Regions from separate parts of the Camelimonas sp. FR25 genome, predicted to be linked through region 3. Evidence: riboswitches for the same ligand, from Rfam matches in the RefSeq annotation. Region 3 holds a riboswitch; each other region holds the start of a gene.
The links. A riboswitch is a leader RNA that binds a small molecule or an ion and turns the genes downstream of it on or off. The one in region 3 is predicted to bind cobalamin.
Positions count from the first base shown of each region.

Region 1: another riboswitch for cobalamin. It lies ahead of AC6A67_RS07005 (DUF1636 family protein); the one in region 3 lies ahead of AC6A67_RS01120 (TonB-dependent receptor plug domain-containing protein).
Region 2: another riboswitch for cobalamin. It lies ahead of AC6A67_RS04995 (TonB-dependent receptor); the one in region 3 lies ahead of AC6A67_RS01120 (TonB-dependent receptor plug domain-containing protein).

Region 1 is NZ_JCAWFG010000055.1:20,934-27,504, forward strand. It holds gene AC6A67_RS06995 (vitamin B12-dependent ribonucleotide reductase) at 1-2,205, shown strand, start outside; gene cobO (cob(I)yrinic acid a,c-diamide adenosyltransferase) at 3,113-3,727, opposite strand; cobalamin riboswitch at 3,764-3,964, shown strand; gene AC6A67_RS07005 (DUF1636 family protein) at 4,001-4,495, shown strand; gene cobW (cobalamin biosynthesis protein CobW) at 4,492-5,526, shown strand; gene cobN (cobaltochelatase subunit CobN) at 5,536-6,571, shown strand, end outside.
Region 2 is NZ_JCAWFG010000036.1:111,660-118,230, reverse strand. It holds gene AC6A67_RS05010 (branched-chain amino acid ABC transporter permease) at 1-543, opposite strand, end outside; gene AC6A67_RS05005 (ABC transporter substrate-binding protein) at 768-1,943, opposite strand; gene AC6A67_RS05000 (LysR family transcriptional regulator) at 2,261-3,187, shown strand; cobalamin riboswitch at 3,341-3,563, shown strand; gene AC6A67_RS04995 (TonB-dependent receptor) at 3,686-6,004, shown strand; gene AC6A67_RS04990 (ABC transporter ATP-binding protein) at 6,006-6,571, shown strand, end outside.
Region 3 is NZ_JCAWFG010000017.1:9,033-15,603, reverse strand. It holds gene AC6A67_RS01135 (ATP-binding protein) at 1-2,469, shown strand, start outside; gene AC6A67_RS01130 (response regulator) at 2,432-3,358, shown strand; gene AC6A67_RS01125 (hypothetical protein) at 3,423-3,764, opposite strand; cobalamin riboswitch at 4,018-4,217, shown strand; gene AC6A67_RS01120 (TonB-dependent receptor plug domain-containing protein) at 4,338-6,323, shown strand; gene AC6A67_RS01115 (ABC transporter substrate-binding protein) at 6,565-6,571, shown strand, end outside.

The DNA of each region.
Region 1 (6,571 bases), on a different contig from region 3:
TACGCCCACGCCTGCCGGCTGTGGACCGTGGTGCTTGAGATTTCGGTGACCATGGCGCAGTTCCCGTCGAAGGAAATCGCCCGCCTGTCCTATGAGTTCCGCACGCTCGGCCTCGGCTACGCCAATATCGGCGGCCTGCTGATGACCATGGGCCTGGGCTATGACAGCCGCGAGGGCCGCGCCCTGACCGGCGCGCTCACCGCCATCATGACCGGCGTGTCCTACGCCACCTCCGCCGAAATGGCGAAGGAGCTGGGCGCCTTCCCGGGCTACGCCCGCAACGCCGATCACATGCTGCGGGTGATCCGCAACCACCGCCGCGCCGCCCATGGCGCGACCAGCGGCTATGAGGGCCTGGCCGTGACGCCGGTGGCGCTCGACGCCGCCTCCTGCCCCGACGCGCGGCTGATCGACTTCGCCCGCGCCTCCTGGGATGCAGCGCTGACGCTCGGCGAGCAGCACGGCTATCGCAACGCCCAGGCCACCGTGATCGCCCCCACCGGCACCATTGGCCTTGTGATGGATTGCGACACCACGGGCATCGAGCCGGACTTCGCGCTGGTGAAGTTCAAGAAGCTGGCTGGCGGCGGCTATTTCAAGATCATAAATCGCGCCGTGCCGGATGCGCTGCGCCGGCTTGGCTACAGCGAAGCGCAGATCGCCGAGATCGAGGCCTACGCCACCGGCCACGGCTCGCTGGGCCAGGCGCCAGGCGTCAACCACAGCACGCTGCGGGCCAGGGGCTTTACCGACGAGGCCATCGCCACGCTGGAGAAGGCGCTGCCGAGCGCCTTCGACATCAAGTTCGCGCTCAACAAATGGACACTGGGCGAAGCCTTCCTCACCGACACGCTGAATGTGCCGGCCGAGCGGCTGGAGGACCCGTCGTTCGAGCTGCTGGCCTTCCTCGGCTTCAGCCGCAAGGATATTGAGGCGGCCAACATCCATGTTTGCGGCGCCATGACGCTTGAGGGCGCCCCGCACCTGAAGAAAGAGCATTACGCCGTCTTCGATTGCGCCAATCCGTGCGGCCGCATCGGCAAGCGCTATCTGTCGGTGGAGAGCCACATCCAGATGATGGCGGCGGCGCAGCCGTTCATCTCGGGCGCCATCTCCAAGACCATCAACATGCCGAATGACGCGACGGTTGAGGATTGCGCCAACGCTTACATGCTGTCCTGGCGCCTCGGCCTCAAGGCCAATGCGCTGTATCGCGACGGCTCAAAGCTGTCGCAGCCGCTGAATTCGGCGCTGATCGCGGACGATGAGGACGAGGTCGAGGACGCGCTCGACACGCTGCTGGCCCAGCCGACCGCCGCCCGCACCGCCCAGGTGGCCGAGCGCATCGTCGAGAAGGTGGTGGAGCGGGTGCAGCGCATCCGTGAGCGCGAGAAGCTGCCGGAGCGCCGCAAGGGCTACACCCAGAAGGCCATCGTCGGCGGCCACAAGGTCTATGTGCGCACTGGCGAGTATGAGGATGGCCGCCTCGGCGAAATCTTCATCGACATGCACAAGGAAGGCGCCGCCTTCCGCGCCATGATGAACAATTTCGCCATCGCCATCTCGCTCGGCCTGCAATATGGCGTGCCGCTCGATGAATATGTCGAGGCCTTCACCTTCACCCGCTTCGAGCCGGCGGGCTTCGTCCAGGGCAATCAGTCGATCAAGAACGCCACGTCGATCCTCGACTATGTGTTCCGCGAGCTGGCGATCTCGTACCTCGGTCGCGACGACCTCGCCCATGTCGACCCGTCGGAAATCGGCTTTGACGTGATGGGCAAGGGCACGGCCCAGGGCCGCCAGCCCGATGGCGAGGCCATTGCCGCGCCCGCCCCGCGTCCGCTGGTGTCGAAGGGCTTCGTCCGTGGCCGTCAGCCGACCAATCTGCTGGCCATCCCCGGCGGCGCCGATGGCGCCCCGGTGGCCATCGCCGCCGGCGCCCAGGCCGCCACGGCGCTGAAGGAGCCGCTGCCCGAGCTCAACGACAATGACGACGACGAGACGGTGGCCGAGGCGATTTCCGCCAAACTCCAGTTCGCCCCCGCCGCCGCCGCCAGCGCCCCATCCTCCTCGGACCGCCGCAAGGAAGCCCTGATGAAAGGCTACCAGGGCGACGCCTGCGGCGAATGCGGCAACTTCACCCTTGTCCGCAACGGCACCTGCCTGAAATGCGACACCTGCGGCGGCACGACCGGCTGCTCGTGAGGTAGCGGGGGCGCCTTCGCCCACGACGCCACTATGGGCGTCGTGGGCGAAACACGACTTTCTCTCAGCAATTTATTGCGCGACGCCAGGCCAGCGATTCAATCGGCGCATGACGTGTCGCCATGAGCGAAACGCCAGGCAGCAGATCGCGCAACAACGACGCGACGGGGCGACGCCTTATCCTTTAGTTAGGGAGCAAGCAGGCCTGGCGACGCCATGCAAAGAACATGACGTGACCGGCGCTCACTCTAGAGTTAGTTATTCAAAGGGGGCTTGCTCGGGTCGCTCTTTGTTTTGAATTGGCGTCGTCGTGCGCTGCCCGGCAAGTACACTTCCCCCCAATCATCTTTGACCAGTCCTGCAATTGCGCCGTCATGCCCGCGCCCGGCGCGGGCATCCACGTCTTCCTGGTTTTGATGCGGCTGTCGGGATGCAACTTTATGCGCGCGGGTCGTACAGGTTGGGCGCCTTGTGGTTGGCAGGGGCGGCGCCACGCGTTGGATCAAACACGTGGATGCCCGTGACGCGCGCAGGCATGACGCGGGGGGGTGCAGGGAGATCGGACTTTGAAACGGGCGACCAGGGACCTGGACCAGCGCGCGGCTGTTGTCGCCGTCGGTATGCTAGCTGCGGTGGTCGATTTAGCCAGTAACTATCCGGCGGGAAATGGCCATGGATGGGTACATTCAAACCCCTGTTCGGAAGCCAAGACATTCTCGCGCTGTCACGCAGCGCGCAGGCAAAAGATCCAGTGCAACGGGCCTAACGTGGGAGCGCAGCCATCGTACGGCCTGACCGCTCCCATTCGCAAATTCGCCGGAGACGCACGCGCCAGTCCAGGGGGCGATTTGCCCACCCGCGCAAGGACGCCGCCATCACGGCTCCATCCTCTCGCCCGATCCGCCGCCTAAAACTCAATCCCCTCCTGGGCTTTCACGCCCGCGCCGAAATGGTGTTTCGTCGCGGCGATCTCGGAGACCAGATCCGCCGCCGCCAGTAGCTCCGGTTTGGCGTTGCGACCGGTGACGACGATGTGCAGGTCGTGGCGGCGCGTCGCGAGGGTCTGCACCACTTCATGCAGGTCGAGGTAGTCGTAGCGGAGGGCGATATTGAGCTCGTCGAGGATCAGCAGGGCGTAGCTGTCGTCGGCCATCATGCTGCGCACGGCCTCCCACGCCCGGGTGGCGGCGGCGACGTCGCGCGCGCGGTCCTGGGTCTCCCAGGTGAAGCCCTCGCCCATGGAGCGCCACGTCACCAGATCGCCGAAAGCTGCGAGCGCCCGCTGCTCGCCCGTGCTCCACGCGCCCTTGATGAACTGCACCACGCCGACGCGGCGGCCATGGCCCAGCATGCGTAACGCCAGGCCAAAGGCTGCGGTCGACTTGCCCTTGCCTGGGCCTGTGTGAACGATCAGCAGGCCCTTCTCGATGGTCTTGCTCGCCACCTCCGCGTCCTGAACCTGTTTGCGCCGCTGCATTTTTTCCGCATGGCGCAGCTCGTCAGGCGTTCGATCACCGGTCATTCTGTCCTCGCGTTGACAAATCGGGCGCGCGGCCACTACATGGCCGACAGCGACGGTCTCCTTCCTCACGGAAGGAGCCAAGAGGGAAAGCGGTGCGCCGAAAGGCAATGCCGCTGCTGTACCCGCAACTGTAAGCGGCGAGTCACCCGTCAATAAGCCACTGGGATCTCCCTGGGAAGGCGACGGCGCTGACACTGACCCGCGAGCCAGGAAACCTGCCGTCGCCTTTATCCATTCAGTCCGTCCGGCGGGATTACCGGGCTTGGGGGCGATGTGTCTTGTTTATCTGATGGCGGTCGCACTGCGGCCGTTGCTGACGCAAACCAGCGTTCAACCTGCGTCGTCACCACAGCGCCTGGCGCCAGCGCCGCGCCCCTGGTGACGATCGTGGTGTGCGAGAGTTGCCGCGCCGCCTGCCCCAGCCTGCAATCACACGATACTGACCAGCCGCGCGCCGGCGCCCTGCTGGCCGCCAGCGCGGAAGCCGCCGCTGCGTCCGCGCATGGCGTCGTGGTCCGCCGCGTCAATTGCCTCTCCAACTGCAAGCGCGGGCTCAGCGCCGCCATTCTCGGGCCCACCCAGTGGACCTATGTCTTCGGCGATCTCACGCCCGGGAGCGGCGCTGATCTGGTCGCTGGCGCGCTGCTTCTCGCCGCCTCCACCGACGGTCTGATGCCGTTTCGGCCGCGCCCCGAGGCGCTGAAGCGCGGCATGATCGCCCGCATTCCCAATTTGTCGCACCTCACGCCCCCCGAGGAGGCCCCATGACCGCCGCCAGCCGCACCCGCACGCCCTGCTCCGTCATCACCGGATTCCTCGGCGCGGGAAAAACCACGCTGATCCGCAATCTGCTGGAGAATGCAGGCGGCAAGCGCTTCGCCATTATCGTCAATGAGTTCGGCGACGTCGGCATCGACGGCGACCTGCTCAAGCAGTGCGGCCTGGCGTCCTGCCCGGCGGACAATGTCATCGAACTGGCCAATGGCTGCATTTGCTGCACCGTGGCCGACGATTTCGCCCCGGCGCTCGACCGCATTCTGGCGCTGCCGGAGCCCGTCGATCACATCCTGATCGAAACCTCGGGCCTCGCCTTGCCCAAGCCGCTGATCCAGGCGTTCAACTGGCCGCAGATCCGCAACCGCGTCACCGTGGACGGGGTGATCACCGTGGTCGACGGCCTCGCATTGGCCAATGGCGAGGTGACCGGCGACCATGACGCCCTCGCCGCCCAGCGTGAGGCCGACGAACAGCTCGATCATGACGATCCGGTGGAAGAGGTGTTCGAGGATCAGCTGGCTTGCGCGGATCTGATCGTCATGACCCGCGCCGATCTCATCGACGCCGACCAGCAGGCCCAGGCGCGCAATCTGCTCGAGGAGCATACCCCGCCTTCCGTCCGCATAATCACGGCGGCCAATGGCGTCGTCGACGCCGCCGTGCTGCTCGGTCTCGGCGTCGGCGCAGAGAATGAGATCGACAACCGCCGCACCCATCACGACGACGCGCTCGATCACGAGCACGACGATTTCGACAGCGTCACCATCGACATCGCGCCGGTCGCCGCGCCGGAGGACATCGCCGCCCGCATCGCCAGCGTCACCCGCATCGACGGCGTGTTGCGCATCAAGGGCTTTGTCCGCGTCGACGGCAAGCCGATGCGGCTTGTGGCCCAGGCCGTCGGCCAGCGGGCGAGCCATTATTTCGACCGGCCCTGGCGCGATGGCGAGGCCTCGCGGCTGGTGGTGATCGGTCTCAGTGGCTTCGACCGCGCCGCTGTCGCCCAGGCGCTCGCGCGCTAACCCACCGCCATGCACACCCTCGCCACCACATCGACGTCCCTGGACGATCTGGCGGCCCCGGTTGATCTGGGGCAGGCGCCGGCGCCCATGCTCATGCTGTCGTTCAGCGACAGCGACCTTGCGGGGCTGGAGGCGGCGTGGCGTGCAGAGAAGGATGACGACGCGGATTTGCCGGAGCTGAGGCTGACGCAGCTGCGGGAGCTGCGCCACCCCATGTCCGTCGATCTGTGGATCGCCCGCATGGCGCCCCACGCCAGGGTCATCGTGGCGCGGCTGCTCGGCGGCTATGACTGGTGGCCCTATGGCTGCGAGCAGCTCGCCGGGGCGGCCAGGCGCCATGGCGTACAACTGGCTCTGTTGCCGGGCGAAGACCGGGACGACGATGCGCGGCTGGCGGCGCTCTCCACCGTTCCGGATGCGGCGCGCACAGAACTGCTCGCCTGCTTCCGCCATGGCGGCGCCGACAACCGCCGGCTGGCGACGCGCTGGCTGGCAAAGCTGGCCGGCCACGACAGCCAGACGGGCCCGGCCCGGCCCATGCCGGCGATCGGCGGCTATCTGCCAGACAAGGGCGCCGTGGCGCTGGAGGCGCTCTACCAGCAACGCGATGGCGACCGACCGCTGGCGCTGGCGCTGTTCTACCGCTCGATGCTTCTGGCTGACGACCAGGCCCCGATCACCGCATTGCTCAAGGCGTTCGAGCAGCGCGGCGTCCAGGCCATGGCGCTGTTCGTCCCGTCCCTGAAGGCGACCGAGGCCAGGTCAGCTGTCATCGCCGCCTGCAGGGAGCTGCATCCCGACGCGCTGGTGACGGCAACCGCCTTCGCCGTCGGCGGCGATGCGGACAATCTCTTTGCGCAGCTCAACCTTCCGGTGTTTCAGGTCATCGTCGCGTCTACCCGACGGGAAGCCTGGGCGAGCGGCGCGCGCGGGCTGACGCCAGCTGACGTCGCCATGCATGTCGCTCTGCCGGAGCTGGATGGCCGCATCCTTGCCGGAGCGCTGTCGTTCAAGGCCGTGGATGAGAGCCTGGCCGAGGCGGGTC
Region 2 (6,571 bases), on a different contig from region 3:
CATCAGCGCCGCCGCCTGCTTGTTGTGCGCCACTGCCTGCATGGCGCGGCCCACCAGGGTGTGCTTCTGCATGGCGGCGAGGCCGATCATGGCCATCAACGCCACAGCCGGGATCACCAGCTCCTGCGGATAGACGCCTGCGCCAAGAATGCTGATCGCCTTGTCCACGCCAGGCGATGGCAATGGTCGCGAGAAGCCGCCGAAGTGCATGGTGGCCAGGCTCTCGATCATGATGCCGACGGCGATGGTGGTGAGCATCCAGCCAATAGCGTTGGTCGAGCCGGTGAACGGTCGCACGGCGAACCGCTCCAGCAGGATGCCGAACACGCCGCCTGCCGCGATGGCGCACAGTGAGGCCAGCCACATGGGCATGCCCAGATCAATGCCAATGATCGCGAGCACCGCGCCCAGCATCAGCGTGTCGCCATGGGCGAAGTTCACGGCGCGCGCCGCAGACCACATGACGTGGTAGCCGAGCGCGACGAGGGCGTAGATGCCGCCGATCGCCAGCCCGGATAAGATATACTGAAGGATTGTCGTCATGCCTTCGACCTTCGACAGGCAGGCGGCCACGCGCGACGCCGGACGCATGGCGCCGTCTGGCGGGAGCCAGCGGCCTGCGGCGGCGGCGTCATTGCGCCTGGTTGCGATGCTGTGACGGGGCGCGCCTTCTCAGGCGGCGTGGGCCTGCGCCGTTGTTGGGGCGCAGGCTGTGAGCGACGCGAGGGGCTGGCGGCGATCTCCGCCGCCTGCCGAAAGCGCGCGGTTTATTTCTGCGCGTAAGGGGTCTGCTCAACAGGCAGCAGCTTGCCGTCATGCCAGGCGGTGAGCTTGTAGTAGTCTGGCAGAATGGCGTCCTGGCGCTCCGGGTTCGATTTGTCGAACGCGGGGTCATATTTGGCGACCAGGCCGTCGAGCTTCACGTCGTACAGCGCCTCGTGCACCTTCTTCCAGTCGAACGAGCCGGCCTTCTCGATGGCGGCCTTGAGAATGTAGACGGCGTCATAGCCGTTGCCGACGCCTGAGGGCATCTTCAGATCAGACGGATCCTTCACGCCATATTTCTTCTGGATCTTCTCCCACAGCGCCTTCTTCTTCGGGTCCATGTCGCCCATGAAGGTATAGGTCTGGATGACCTGCACGCCATTGGACAGCGGGCCAGCCAGCTCGCCAAGATTGCCTGCGATGCCCCAGGCGCCGATGACGGCGGGCTTGAAGCCGACCTTGTCCATCGAACGCAGCAGCTGGTTGCCTTCGCGGTCGAGCGCCCAGAACAGGGCGACGTCGGCGCCAGCGTCACGGGCCCGCATGGCCTGGGGCGACATGTCCTGATCGTTCCAGTTGAAGGTCTCGATGGCGACCAGCTCCTTGCCGGCCTTGGCCATGGCGTCCTTCACGTCAGGAAGCGCGCCATTGCCCCAGCCGGTATTCTCATAGAAGAAAGCGATCTTGCCGGTCATTGACTGCTTGATGGCCTGCTCAACCAGGTAACGCGCCACCCATTTGTCCTTGGCCGAGACACGGAACATGTAATTGGGATTGGCGCCGTTCTCGATTGCTTTGGTATTGGCGGCGAGCACGCCGATGAACGGAATGCCGATTTCATTGACCGGCTCCGCCTGGGCGACGGTGACCGTGGAGTGATAACCGCCGAGTACGGCGATGCATTTGTCGGCCAGGGCGATGCGGCGCACATTGTCGACGCCGCGCGGCGGCGCGCCCGCGTCGTCATACTGGATGAACTTGAGTTTTTCGCCGAGGACGCCGCCCGCCGCATTGATCTCGTCAATGGCGGTTTCCGCGCCCATCTTGACGGCGGCGCCGCCGAAGGCAGCGGGGCCGGTGACGGCGTTGGAATTGCCGATACATGGCTTCTGGGCCGCCTGGGCGAGACCAGCCGACAGGCAAAGCAAGGCCGTTGCAGCCAGACCCTGGCCGCGGATAACACTGCGAAATGTCACTGCTGTTCTCCATATATATTGAACAGGCGGGGCGAAGTGCCTGTGCACGCTCCCACTCCGCAGAGAACGCTAGTGAATTAAATGCATGGCTGGCAAAGACGAATTTCCGATGACGCCATAGGCTGCGCCTATGCTTGTAAAATATAGGCAAATTCTATGTGGCCATGATGCGCCAATGTCACTGTAACTGCTGTGATAATGCTACCGTAAGCGGCATAGGCGCGTCGCATGACCGATTCCAGGGCGCCGTGAACAAATATGCGCATTGCTCCATTCCCCTGCGGCAGTGACAGTGCCGCATGGACCTTCGGCAACTGAAATATTTTGTACAGATCGCGGAGAACAACAGTCTGTCCAGGGCAGCTGAAGTGCTGCGCGTGGCGCAGCCGTCGCTGAGCCAGCAGATGAAGAACCTCGAGCAGGATCTCGGTGCGGAATTACTGGTGCGTCATGCACGGGGCGTGGCGCTGACCGACAAGGGGCAGCAACTCTACGATCACGCCATCCGTATCCTGCAGGAAGTCGAGCGCGCCCGCGACGTGGTGCGGGCCAATACGCTCACCCCCTCGGGCCGGGTCTCGGTGGGCCTTCCCGCTTCGGCGGGACGCGGTTTGTCGTTGCCATTGCTCCGCGCCGTGCGCGCCGCCTGCCCGCAGGTGACCATCCACCTTGTGGAGGCGATGACCAGTTTTCTCGACGAATACTTGCAACAGGGCCGGCTCGACGTCTGCCTGCTGTATAATCACAAGCCATTCGAACATGTGGCGTGGACCGAGATGATCGCCGAAGATCTGATGGCGATCACCGCGCCGCAACACCCGCTCGCCGCCACCGGCGCCGTGTCGATGGCGGAATTGCTGACGCATCCGGTGGTGCTGCCGGGACGGCCCAATGTGTTGCGCGCCGTGATGGAGCGCGCCGCCGCCCTGCGCGATCTCGAACTGGACGCCGTGGATTGCGACAGCCTGCCGGCCATCGGTCGCATGGTGCGTGAGGAGGGCGCCATCGCCGTGATGCCACACTTCGCCTTCAGCGAAGAACTGGCCGCGGGCGCCATGCAAGCCATCGCCATCACCGACCCGACGCCATCCTGGCGTCTGTCGGTGGTGGTGTCGCAGCGCAGCATGAATATTCGCGGCAGTGAAGCCGTAGCCAGTGTCCTCGCTCAGGTCATCTCCGATATGGTTGACGCCGGCGCCTGGCGCGCCAGGCTGCTGGCCCGCTGAGGGGATGGCAAGAGCGGTTGGCAAGAGCGGCTGGCGTCAACGGTGCGAAATGCAATGTTACAACATTGCATTGAAGGCGAAATGCAGGCATAGCTGTCGCACGGCCGCGGGATGGCCCGGGCGTGAAGGCCATTGACCGGCCGGTGCGCGCGGACTACCCATAGGCCCGACGGTTCCTTTGCAAGGATCAAAAGGGAACGCAGTGAGGACGTAATGCGCTGGCGTGGCCGGGGCATGACGCGCCAATTCTGCGACTGCCCCCGCAACTGTAATCGGCGAGTTGTTCACCCATACGCCACTGGGCTTGCGGCCCCGGGAAGGCGGTGAATGATGATGACCCGAGAGTCAGGAGACCTGCCGTCAGCCGTAGTCACGCGCGTGCACATTGGGCGGGGTGTCCCGATGGAAGGCAGATCGTCAGCCGCATCCACCTGATCGGGGATAGGTGTTTCGACTGCTCGCGGTGACGGTAACTCGCGCCGCTGGAGCAGTGTGCTCATGTTCTCCCTTGCGTCCGGAATTGTCCGGATTTCCCTGGCTGTCCGCCAGCCTGTATTCGCCCGTGCGTTCGCCGCCCGTCCTATCATCGACAAACGTCCCGGCCTTGTCTCCACTGTGGCGTCGAAGGCGCGCTTGCGCGACTCCGTCGCCAGCCCGGCGCTGGCGCCCGTATTGTCAGCCGGGCTGGCGACCGGACTTGCGACCGGGCTTGCAACGGGTCTCGCGGCTTGCGCCGCGATGGCGCTGGTGGTTGAGGCCCGCGCCGAAAGCGTAGCGGCTGACGGCGCAGCGCCGACCGTCAGCCTGGACCCGATCCAGGTGCAGGGCGCGCCCAGCGGCGGCCCCAACCTCCGCGTCCCCTCCCAGGCGGGCAGCCGCCTGACCATGACGCCGATGGAGACGCCGGCCAGCGTCGACATCATCTCCGGCCAGACCATGCGCGATCGTGGCCAGACCGATCTCAATCGCGCCATCGCCCAGGATGCGGTAGGCGTCAGCTTCCTCGGCGCGCCGGGCAATGGCGGAACCTCCATGGCCATGCGCGGCTTCACCGGCCTCGGCTCGGTGACGCGGCTTTACGACGGCGTCCGCCTCTATCCAGGCTCAGGCACGGTGACGTTCCCCTTCGACACCTGGACGGTGGAGCGGGTGGAGGTGCTGCGTGGCCCGGCCTCGGTGATGTATGGCGAGGGCGCCATTGGCGGCGCGATCAATGTCATCCCGCGCAAGCCATTGTTTACAGGTCGGCGCAATGAGGCCCAGGCCAGCTTTGGCTCAGACGGCATGTATGGCCTCGCCGCCGGCAGCGCCGGGCCGATTGGCGACAGTTTCGCCTATACGCTGGATGTCTCGGGGCGGGGCAGCCAGGGCTGGATGCAGCGTGGCGACGCCAAAAGCCTCGCCGTGTCTGGCGCGCTCGGCTGGAAGTTCAATGAACGGCTGCACATAACCCTGTCGCATGACAGCGGCTACAGCGAGCCGTCGGGCTATTTCGGCACGCCGCTGGTCGATGGCCGCGTGCTTGGCGCCATGCGCAAGCAGAACTACAATGTCGCCGACAGCCTCAACCGGTTCCGCGACAGCTTCACCCAGCTGCATACGCGCCTTGTCGCCTCTGACAGCGTTGAGCTGAGCAGTCGCATCTACCACATCAGCAGCGGCCGCGACTGGCGCAATGTGGAAAGCTACGCCTTTCGCCCCGCCACCGGCCGGATCAATCGCAGCGATTACATCGCCATCCGCCATGATCTGGAGCAGGTGGGGACGCGCAACGACCTGACCCTGCGCAGCGATATTTTTGGCATGGCCAATGAAACCGTGCTGGGGTTTGAGCTCAATCACATCCGCTTTCGCAACACCAACAATTCGCCCTATGCCGGCGCTTCCAGCGTCGCGCCGCTGGGCTTCGCCCCAGGATTTTTCGGGCCTTATGCGCTGAAAACCACGCTGGACAGCGCCACAAATCAATACGCCGTGTTCATCGACAACCGGCTGAAACTGAATGAGCAATGGGCCGTGGTGGCTGGCGTGCGTTACGATGCGCCGCGACTTTTGCGCGACAATCCATCGACCGGCGCCAGCTTTACCCGCACGCTCGATTCGGTGAACTGGCGCGCTGGGGTGGTGTTTACGCCCGTGCCGGACCTCGCCTTCTACGCCCAGTATTCTCAGGCAACCGATCCGGTCGGCAACATCCTGTCGCTGGCCGACAGCCAGAAGGATCTGAGGCTGCCGCGTGGCGACCAATATGAGGCGGGCGTCAAGCTCAGCTTCCTCGGCGGGCGTGGCGAGGCGACCTTCGCCGGCTATCACATCGTCAAGAAGGACCTGCTGGCGCGTGACCAGCTCGACCGGACCATCGTGCGGCAGATCGGCCAGCAATCGGCCCAGGGGCTCGAGGCGTCGCTGGCCATCAATCTCGGTTATGGTCTGCGGCTGGAGGCCAATGGCGCGCTGCTGCAGGCGCGCTACGATGATTTTGTCCAGGCCGGCGGCGATTTTTCCGGCAACACCCCGCCAAATGTGCCGCAGCGGCTCGGCAATCTCTGGGTCAGCTGGAATTTTCATGACGCCTGGACGGCGTTCGGCGGCCTGAACTACGTCGGCCCTACCTGGGTCAATGACGCCAATACCCTGCGCCGCGCCGGCTGGACGGTGGTCAACGCCGGCCTGCGCTGGCGGCCAACCGAACAGCTGTCGCTCGACGTCAATGTCGCCAATCTGTTCGACAAGGTCTACGCCACCTCCGGTTCGCAGAACCAGCAATTGCTGGGGCCGCCGCGCACCGCCTCGGTAACGCTGAAGGCGTTGTTCTGACATGGCGCCGGAGCTGTGCGTCAACAATGTCTCGTGGGGCCCGCGCGGCGGCGCCCCCATCATCGCCCAGCTGTCGTTCACGGCGCCTGCTGGCGCGGTGACGGTGATTGTCGGCCCCAATGGGGCCGGCAAATCCAGCCTGTTGCGCACGCTGTACCGGCATCACCGCCCGCTTGCCGGCACTGTGCTGCTCGACGGCGAGGATGTCTGGCGCATGGACGCGGCGAAGGCGGCGCGGCGCATCGCCGCCGTGTTGCAGGAGAGCCCGGCGGCGTTCCCGTTCACCGTGACCGAGGTGGTTGAGATGGGGCGGATTCCGCACCAGCGCGCCTTGCTGTCCGGGATTGGGCGGCGCGGCCAGGGGGCGGCGCGTGACCGCCTGATCGTCGCGGAGATGATCGACCGTTTCGAACTGACGACACTGGCTGACGCGCCATTCTCCCGACTGTCGGGCGGCGAAAAGCAGCGCGTGCTTCTCGCCCGGGCCATGGCGCAGGAGCCCGGCGTGATCATCCTCGACGAACCAACCAACCATCTCGATATCCGCTGCCAGCTGGAGCTCCTGCA
Region 3 (6,571 bases):
AATGCTTACGCTGGCTCGATCACCTGGTCGAACTTCTTCGCCCGCCTGACCCGCAGTCATCCTGGGCGGGTGGTGTGGCTGGTGTTCAACGTGGCCATCGCCTTCATCCTGATGTGGGCCGGGGTGCTGGAGACGCTGGAGCGGGCGCTGCTGGTTTACGCCCATTTCGCCCTTGCCTGGGTCGGCGCCGTGTTTGCCGATCTCGCCATCAACCGCCCGCTGAATCTTGCGCCGCAAGATATCGAGTTCCGGCGCGGCTACCTTTACGACATCAATCCGGTGGGCGTCGGGGCCATGGCGGTGGCGGGCGTCGCGGCGCTGCTCGCCGCCAGCGGCCTCGGCGGCGAGCTGGCCCAGGCGTTTTCGTCCTTCATCACCCTGGGCGCGGCGATCGCGGCGGCTCCAGCCATCGCCTGGGCGACGCGTGGTCGCTTCTATCTGGCGCGACAGCCAGACGCCGCCAGCGCCGGCGAGGCCGAATGCTTCATCTGCGACTACAGCTTCGACCGCGAGGACCTGCTGCACTGCCCGTTTTATCGCGGGCCGGTGTGCAGCCTGTGCTGCTCGCTCGAGGCGGCCTGCCACGACAATTGCCGCAGGAGCGCCCGGGTCGGGGCCCAGACCTACCGGCTGCTGCGCCAGATCCTGCCGGGCAAGGCGCTGCAGGTGGTGCGCTCGCTGGTCGGGCGCTTCCTGATCTTCACGACCCTGGCCGCCGGTTCGATGGCGGCGATGCTGGCCCTGCTTGCGCCTGCTGGCGGTTCGGCTGATTTCAACCGCGTGGCGGTGATGGTCTATTGCCTCGCGCTGATCTGCTCCGGCGTCGGCATCTGGCTATTGCTGCTGACCAACGACAATCACCTCAAGGCCTTCACCGAAGTACGCGGCCAGAGCGCCCGGCTGATGCGTGAGATTCGCGCCCACCGCCGCACCGACGCCGCTTTGCGCGAAGCAACCGAGAGAGCCGAGGCGGCCAACAGCGCCAAGTCGCGCTACATGGCCGGCATGTCGCATGAATTGCGCACGCCGCTCAACGCCATCTATGGCTTCGCCCAGGTGCTGGAGCGCAGCGGCGGCCTGCCCGATGAGAGCCAGGCGGCGGTGCGCACCATCCGCAGCTCGTCCGAGCATCTGGCCGGGCTGATCGAAGGCCTGCTCGACATCTCGAAGGTCGAGGCAGGCCGGCTGGCCCTCAATGTCGATCTGGTCGACATCCATGGCTTCCTCGACCAGATCCAGCGCATCTTCACCGCCAGCGCGGCGGAGAAGGGCGTCTCCTTCCTGCTCAGGATTGAGACGCCGCTGCCGCCTCTGGTGCGCATCGACGAAAAGCGGCTACGGCAGATCCTGATCAATCTGTGCTCCAACGCGGTCGCCTATACGGAGCAGGGGGCGGTGACGCTGAGCGTGCGCTATCGCAATGAGGTGGCGCGCTTCGAGGTGGCCGACACCGGCCCAGGGATTCCGCCCGACGAACAGGCCAGCATCTGGAACCCGTTCCAGCGCGGCGCCGCCGCCCGGGCCGGCCACCCCGGTTCGGGTCTTGGCCTGACCATCACCCGTCTGCTCATCGACGTGATGGGTGGCGAGATCACCCTCGACAGCGCCCCCGGCCAGGGCGCGCGCTTCACCGTCCGCCTGATGCTGCCCGCCGAGACGCCAGCGGCGGCGGGCGAGGGCGAGACGCTTGCCGCCGTGCTGGCGGCGCCAGACCTGGCTCTGGCAGGCGCGGGTGGACCGGTTGAGGTGTTGGCGGTGGATGATGATCCGGCGCAGATCCGGCTGATGCGCGCCCATCTGGAGCCGCTCGGCTTCGTCGTGCATGCCGCCGCCAGCGCCGAGGCGGGCCTTGCGCTGCTCGACGAGGTGCAGCCGCAGCTGTTCCTGCTCGACATCGATCTGCCAGGCATGGACGGAACGGTGATGGCGCGGCGGCTGCGCCAACTCGGCCATGTAGCGACGCCGGTGCTGTTTATCACCGGCCATGCCCGCGAGGCCGATGTGCAGGGCGAAGACGATGATCAGGCGCCCGACGGCGTGCTGGTCAAGCCGTTCCGGCTCGACGATTTGTCGGCGCGCATTAGCCGCTTGCTGGCCCCGGACGCATTGGCGCGACGCAATGAGGCGAACGCGGCTGGGCGACCGGCTGGCGCGCCACGGCCCAACGCCGCGGGCGGCGCAGCTGCCGGGGCTGGCTCCGTCGGTGCTGACGCCGACGGCGCTGACGCGGCCGCGCCCGTCGTCACTGTGCGGCGACCGCCATCCGCCGCTGAACTGTTGCGCCTCGCCGAAGAGGGGCGCGCCACCGCCTTGCGCAAGGCGCTGGCGAATCCGCCGCCGTGGCTTGAACGCGCCGCGCTCGACCGTATCCGTGCGGCGCTCGACGTCTTCGACCTGCCCGCCATCGCCCGCCTTCTCAGGGAACGACGCCATGAACCAGCAGGACCTGATCGTATTGGTCGTCGATGATGACCCCGCCGCGCTCAGCGCCATTTGCATGACGCTGGAGCAGGCTGGCTGCTCGACCATCGTCGCCCGCGACGGCGCCAGCGCGCTCGATGTCGCGGCGCGGGTGACGCCGGACCTGATCCTGCTTGATGCGGTGATGCCTGGGCTGGATGGCTTTGAGACCTGTCGGCAATTTCGCCAGGGCGCCCATGCGGTGGATGCGCCGGTGATCTTCATGACCGGGCTCAGCGAGCCGGCGGACATCGTGCGCGGCCTTGAGGCTGGCGGCGTCGATTATGTGGTCAAGCCGGTCAATCACGAGGTGCTGCTGGCCCGCATCACCATCCATGCCCTCAACGCCCGCCGCATGCGGCTGGCCTCGGGGGCGCTCGACCAGTCCGGGCGCTCGGTGTTCGCCGCCCGCGCCGACGGCCAGGTGGTGTGGGCCAGCCATGGCGCGGCGCAATTGCTCGGCGGGGACAAACCGGATGACGCCCCCCCAGGCGCTGCGGTGACTTTGACCCTGCCTGGCCCGGCGCTGGCCTGGCTGGCGGCCGTCGCCGGACGGCCAGTCTCGGAGGCGCCGACGCTGCGCTACCGCGACCGGCGTTTCAGTTGCCTGGGTCGTGGCGGACGCGGCGAGATTATCATTCAGGCTGTGGTCGATCATGAGGGCGATGACGTGGCGCGGCTGCAGGCGCGTTTCGGCCTGACGACGCGCGAAGCCGAATCGCTGCTGTGGTTGACCTTCGGCAAGACCAATCAGGAGATCGCCGACATCCTGGGCATGGCGAGGCGCACGGTGGACAAGCATCTGGAGCAGGTGCTGGGCAAGCTCGGCGTCGACAACCGCACCGCCGCCGCCCTCGTCGCCGACCGCTTCCTCGACCACGCCCGCCATGCGGCGTGACCCTTGGCGGCGTGACCCTTGGCGGCATGGCCTTGCGCTGTGTCGCCATGGCGGCGGGCCCCAGCTACGGCGCAGGCTGGCCTGCTGACTTTTCTTGTGAGGCGCAGAAGACGTGGATGCCCGTGACGAGCACGGGCATGACGGCGGTGGGTGTGGTCAGGTTGGCCGTGGACAGGTTGGGTGTAGTCAGGCTGGGTGTGGTAAGATTGGCCGTGGTCGGGTTGGCTGTGCCGGCTGTGCCGGCTGTGCTGGGTGACCTGGTTGTGGTGGGTGTGTTGCACGTGCTGGTTACGTCGGCCGTGCTGGTGGCGTCGCCGCGACCTTGGCGCGCGAAGTGATGGCGCGAGCGCCAGCGCATCGCCGGTTCGTCAAAAACCACCACCCCAAAACCACCCCACGCCGTCATGCCCGTGCTCGTCACGGGCATCCACGTCTTTGCGGCGCACGTCCCGGTGCGGCCGCCACCCGCTAGCGCAACAGACGCCGCCAACGCGCGCCGAACCGACACAAATATGCAACTGCCCCCGCACAAAAGCCTGCCGCCGCCGCCTCCTGCCGCCTTCTTGCCGACGCCCACTGGCGACGTCATCCGCCACGGCCTAAGGGGCGCCGCCAGCGCCCGTGCCGCCTTGCCCGCATTGACAAGGCCCATGGCGCGGGCCTAAGCGGGCAGGGACGGTTCCTTGTAAAGGATCAAAAGGGAATGCAGTACGGATGGCCCGCCATCTGGATCTGCAGCTGCCCCCGCAACTGTGAGCGGCGAGTTTGCGTCAACAAGCCACTGGACGACCGGGTCCGGGAAGGCGGCGCTGAACCACGACCCGCGAGCCAGGAGACCTGCCGTCTGTCGTGGTCACACGCGAACCCAGGGAGCGGGGGCTTTCCGGAAGGGGACGGCTGACGCATGCGTGGTGGCGACGTCAGCAGAAACCTTGCTCGCGGTGACGTGTCACGAGGCGTCCCGCCGGGGTTTTTGTTTATGTCGTTCCAACGCTCCTCCATCCAGCGCGCGCGCTCTTCCCAGATGGTCGCCAGTCTGATCGCAGGCTGCTCGATCCTGGCGCTGTCCACCGCCGTGGCCCAAGGTCAGCAGTCAGCCCGGCAATCAGTCCAGCAAACGGGGGCCAGCGTCGCCGCAGCGCCGGCTGAGGTGCAGCTCGACACCATTTCGGTATCGGCCAATCTCACCCCCACCGAGATGTCGAAGGTCGGCAGCGCCGTCACCGTCATCACCGCGCAGCAGCTGGAACAGCAGCAGATACGCTTCGTCGCCGACGCGCTGCGTCAGGTTCCCGGCGTCGCCGTCAACCGCAGCGGCCCGGTCGGCAAGCAGACCCAGGTGCGGCTGCGCAATTCCGAGGCCAACCAGACGCTGGTGATCATCGACGGCGTGGTCGCCAATGATCCGGCGGCCGGCTCGGAATATGATATCGCCAATCTGCTCACCGAGGATATCGAGCGCATTGAGGTGCTGCGTGGCCCGCAAAGCGCGCTTTATGGCTCGGACGCCGTCGGCGGCGTCATCAATGTCGTCACCAAAAAGGGCGCGGGCAAGCCGAAGCTCTCCGTGCGCCTCGACGGCGGCTCACGCCAGACCCTGAACGGCGGCGCCAGCCTGAGCGGCGGCGACGAGCGCTTCAATTACGCCTTCGGCGCCAGCGGCTTCAGCACCAATGGCTTCTCGGTGGCCGACCGCCGCAATGGCAATTACGAGCCCGACGGCTATCGCAACGCCACCGGCAACGCCAAGCTGGGCTTCAGCCCCAATGAATATCTCGAATTCAACCTGATGGGCCGCTACACGCGGTTCTTCAACAAGCTCGACGGCTACACCGGCGGCATGGGCGCCTATGACACGGATGAGGATGGCCGCGGCACGCAGCTGTTCGGCCGGGCTGAGGCGAAGCTGAAGCTGTTCGACGGTCGCTGGACCCAGGCGGTCGCCACCACCTACAACGACCAGGCCTCGCGCTACCGCTGGGACCGGCTGCCGAATGGCGAGACGCGCGGCGTGGTCAATGGCTATGAGTACAAGACCAGCCTGCGCTTCGACACGCCGGCCTTCGTCGACGCCAGCCACATCGTCACCTTCGCCGCCCAGCGCAAGGAAGAGCGCTACCGCGCCGATAACGCCTGGTCCAATGTCGACAACCGCATGAATTCCAACGCACTGATCGGCGAATATCAGGGCACGTTCCGCAATCTCACTGTCACCACCAGCCTGCGCCGCGATCTCAACGACCGCTTCAGCGACAGCACCACCTGGCGCGTCACGGGCGCCTATCGCATCGACGAGACCGGAACCAAATTGCGTGGGTCGTATGGCACGGGCGTCAAGAACCCGACCATGGCCGAGCTGTTCGGCTATTCCTCGACCTATCGCGGCAATCCCAATCTGAAGCCGGAAACGGCGCGCGGCTGGGATCTTGGCGTCGATCAGGAGATCTGGGGCGACAGGGTGGTGCTCAACGCCACCTATTTCAACCAGCGCATCAGCGATCTGATCACGGGCGCCGGCTACACCTCGGTCAATCTGCCGGGGACCTCGGCGATCCAGGGCGCGGAGATCGGCCTCACCGTCAAACCACTGACCGGCCTGACCATGGTCGGCTCCTATACCTATACCGATGGCGAAGACTCTGAGGGCAAGCCGCTGCCGCGCCGGCCGCGCAATATGGCCAGCTTCAACGTCAATTATGCCTTCCTCGACAACAAGGCCAACGTCAATGTCGGCGTGGTCTATAATGGGCCGCAGAAGGACTTCGCTTACGACGCCTTCTATAACCAGAGCCTCGTGACCTTGCGCGCCTATACGGTGGTCAATGTCGGCGCCTCCTATCGCCTCAATGACAACGCCGAGTTCTACGCCAAGGTCGATAACCTGTTCGACAGGCGCTATCAGGAAGTCTACAGCTACGGCGTCGCCGGTCGCACGGCCACGGTCGGCGCGCGGATCACCTTCTGAAGCCGGCGGTAGGGCGATGAGCATGAGCGCCAGCAGCATGGGCAGGCCGCGACAGGGGCGCTACGCGCTCAAGGTAGCGGCTGGGCGCCTGCTTGCGCCATTTATGCCCCCGACTTGCAAAGCCGCGACGTTCAAACCCGCTACCTGCCTGGCCGCAGGTATTGTCGCTTGCCTGCTTCTAAGCTACGCGCCGGCATCGGCCGGGCAGAAGGACGCGGCAGCGGGCTTCAGCCAGATCCATATGGGGG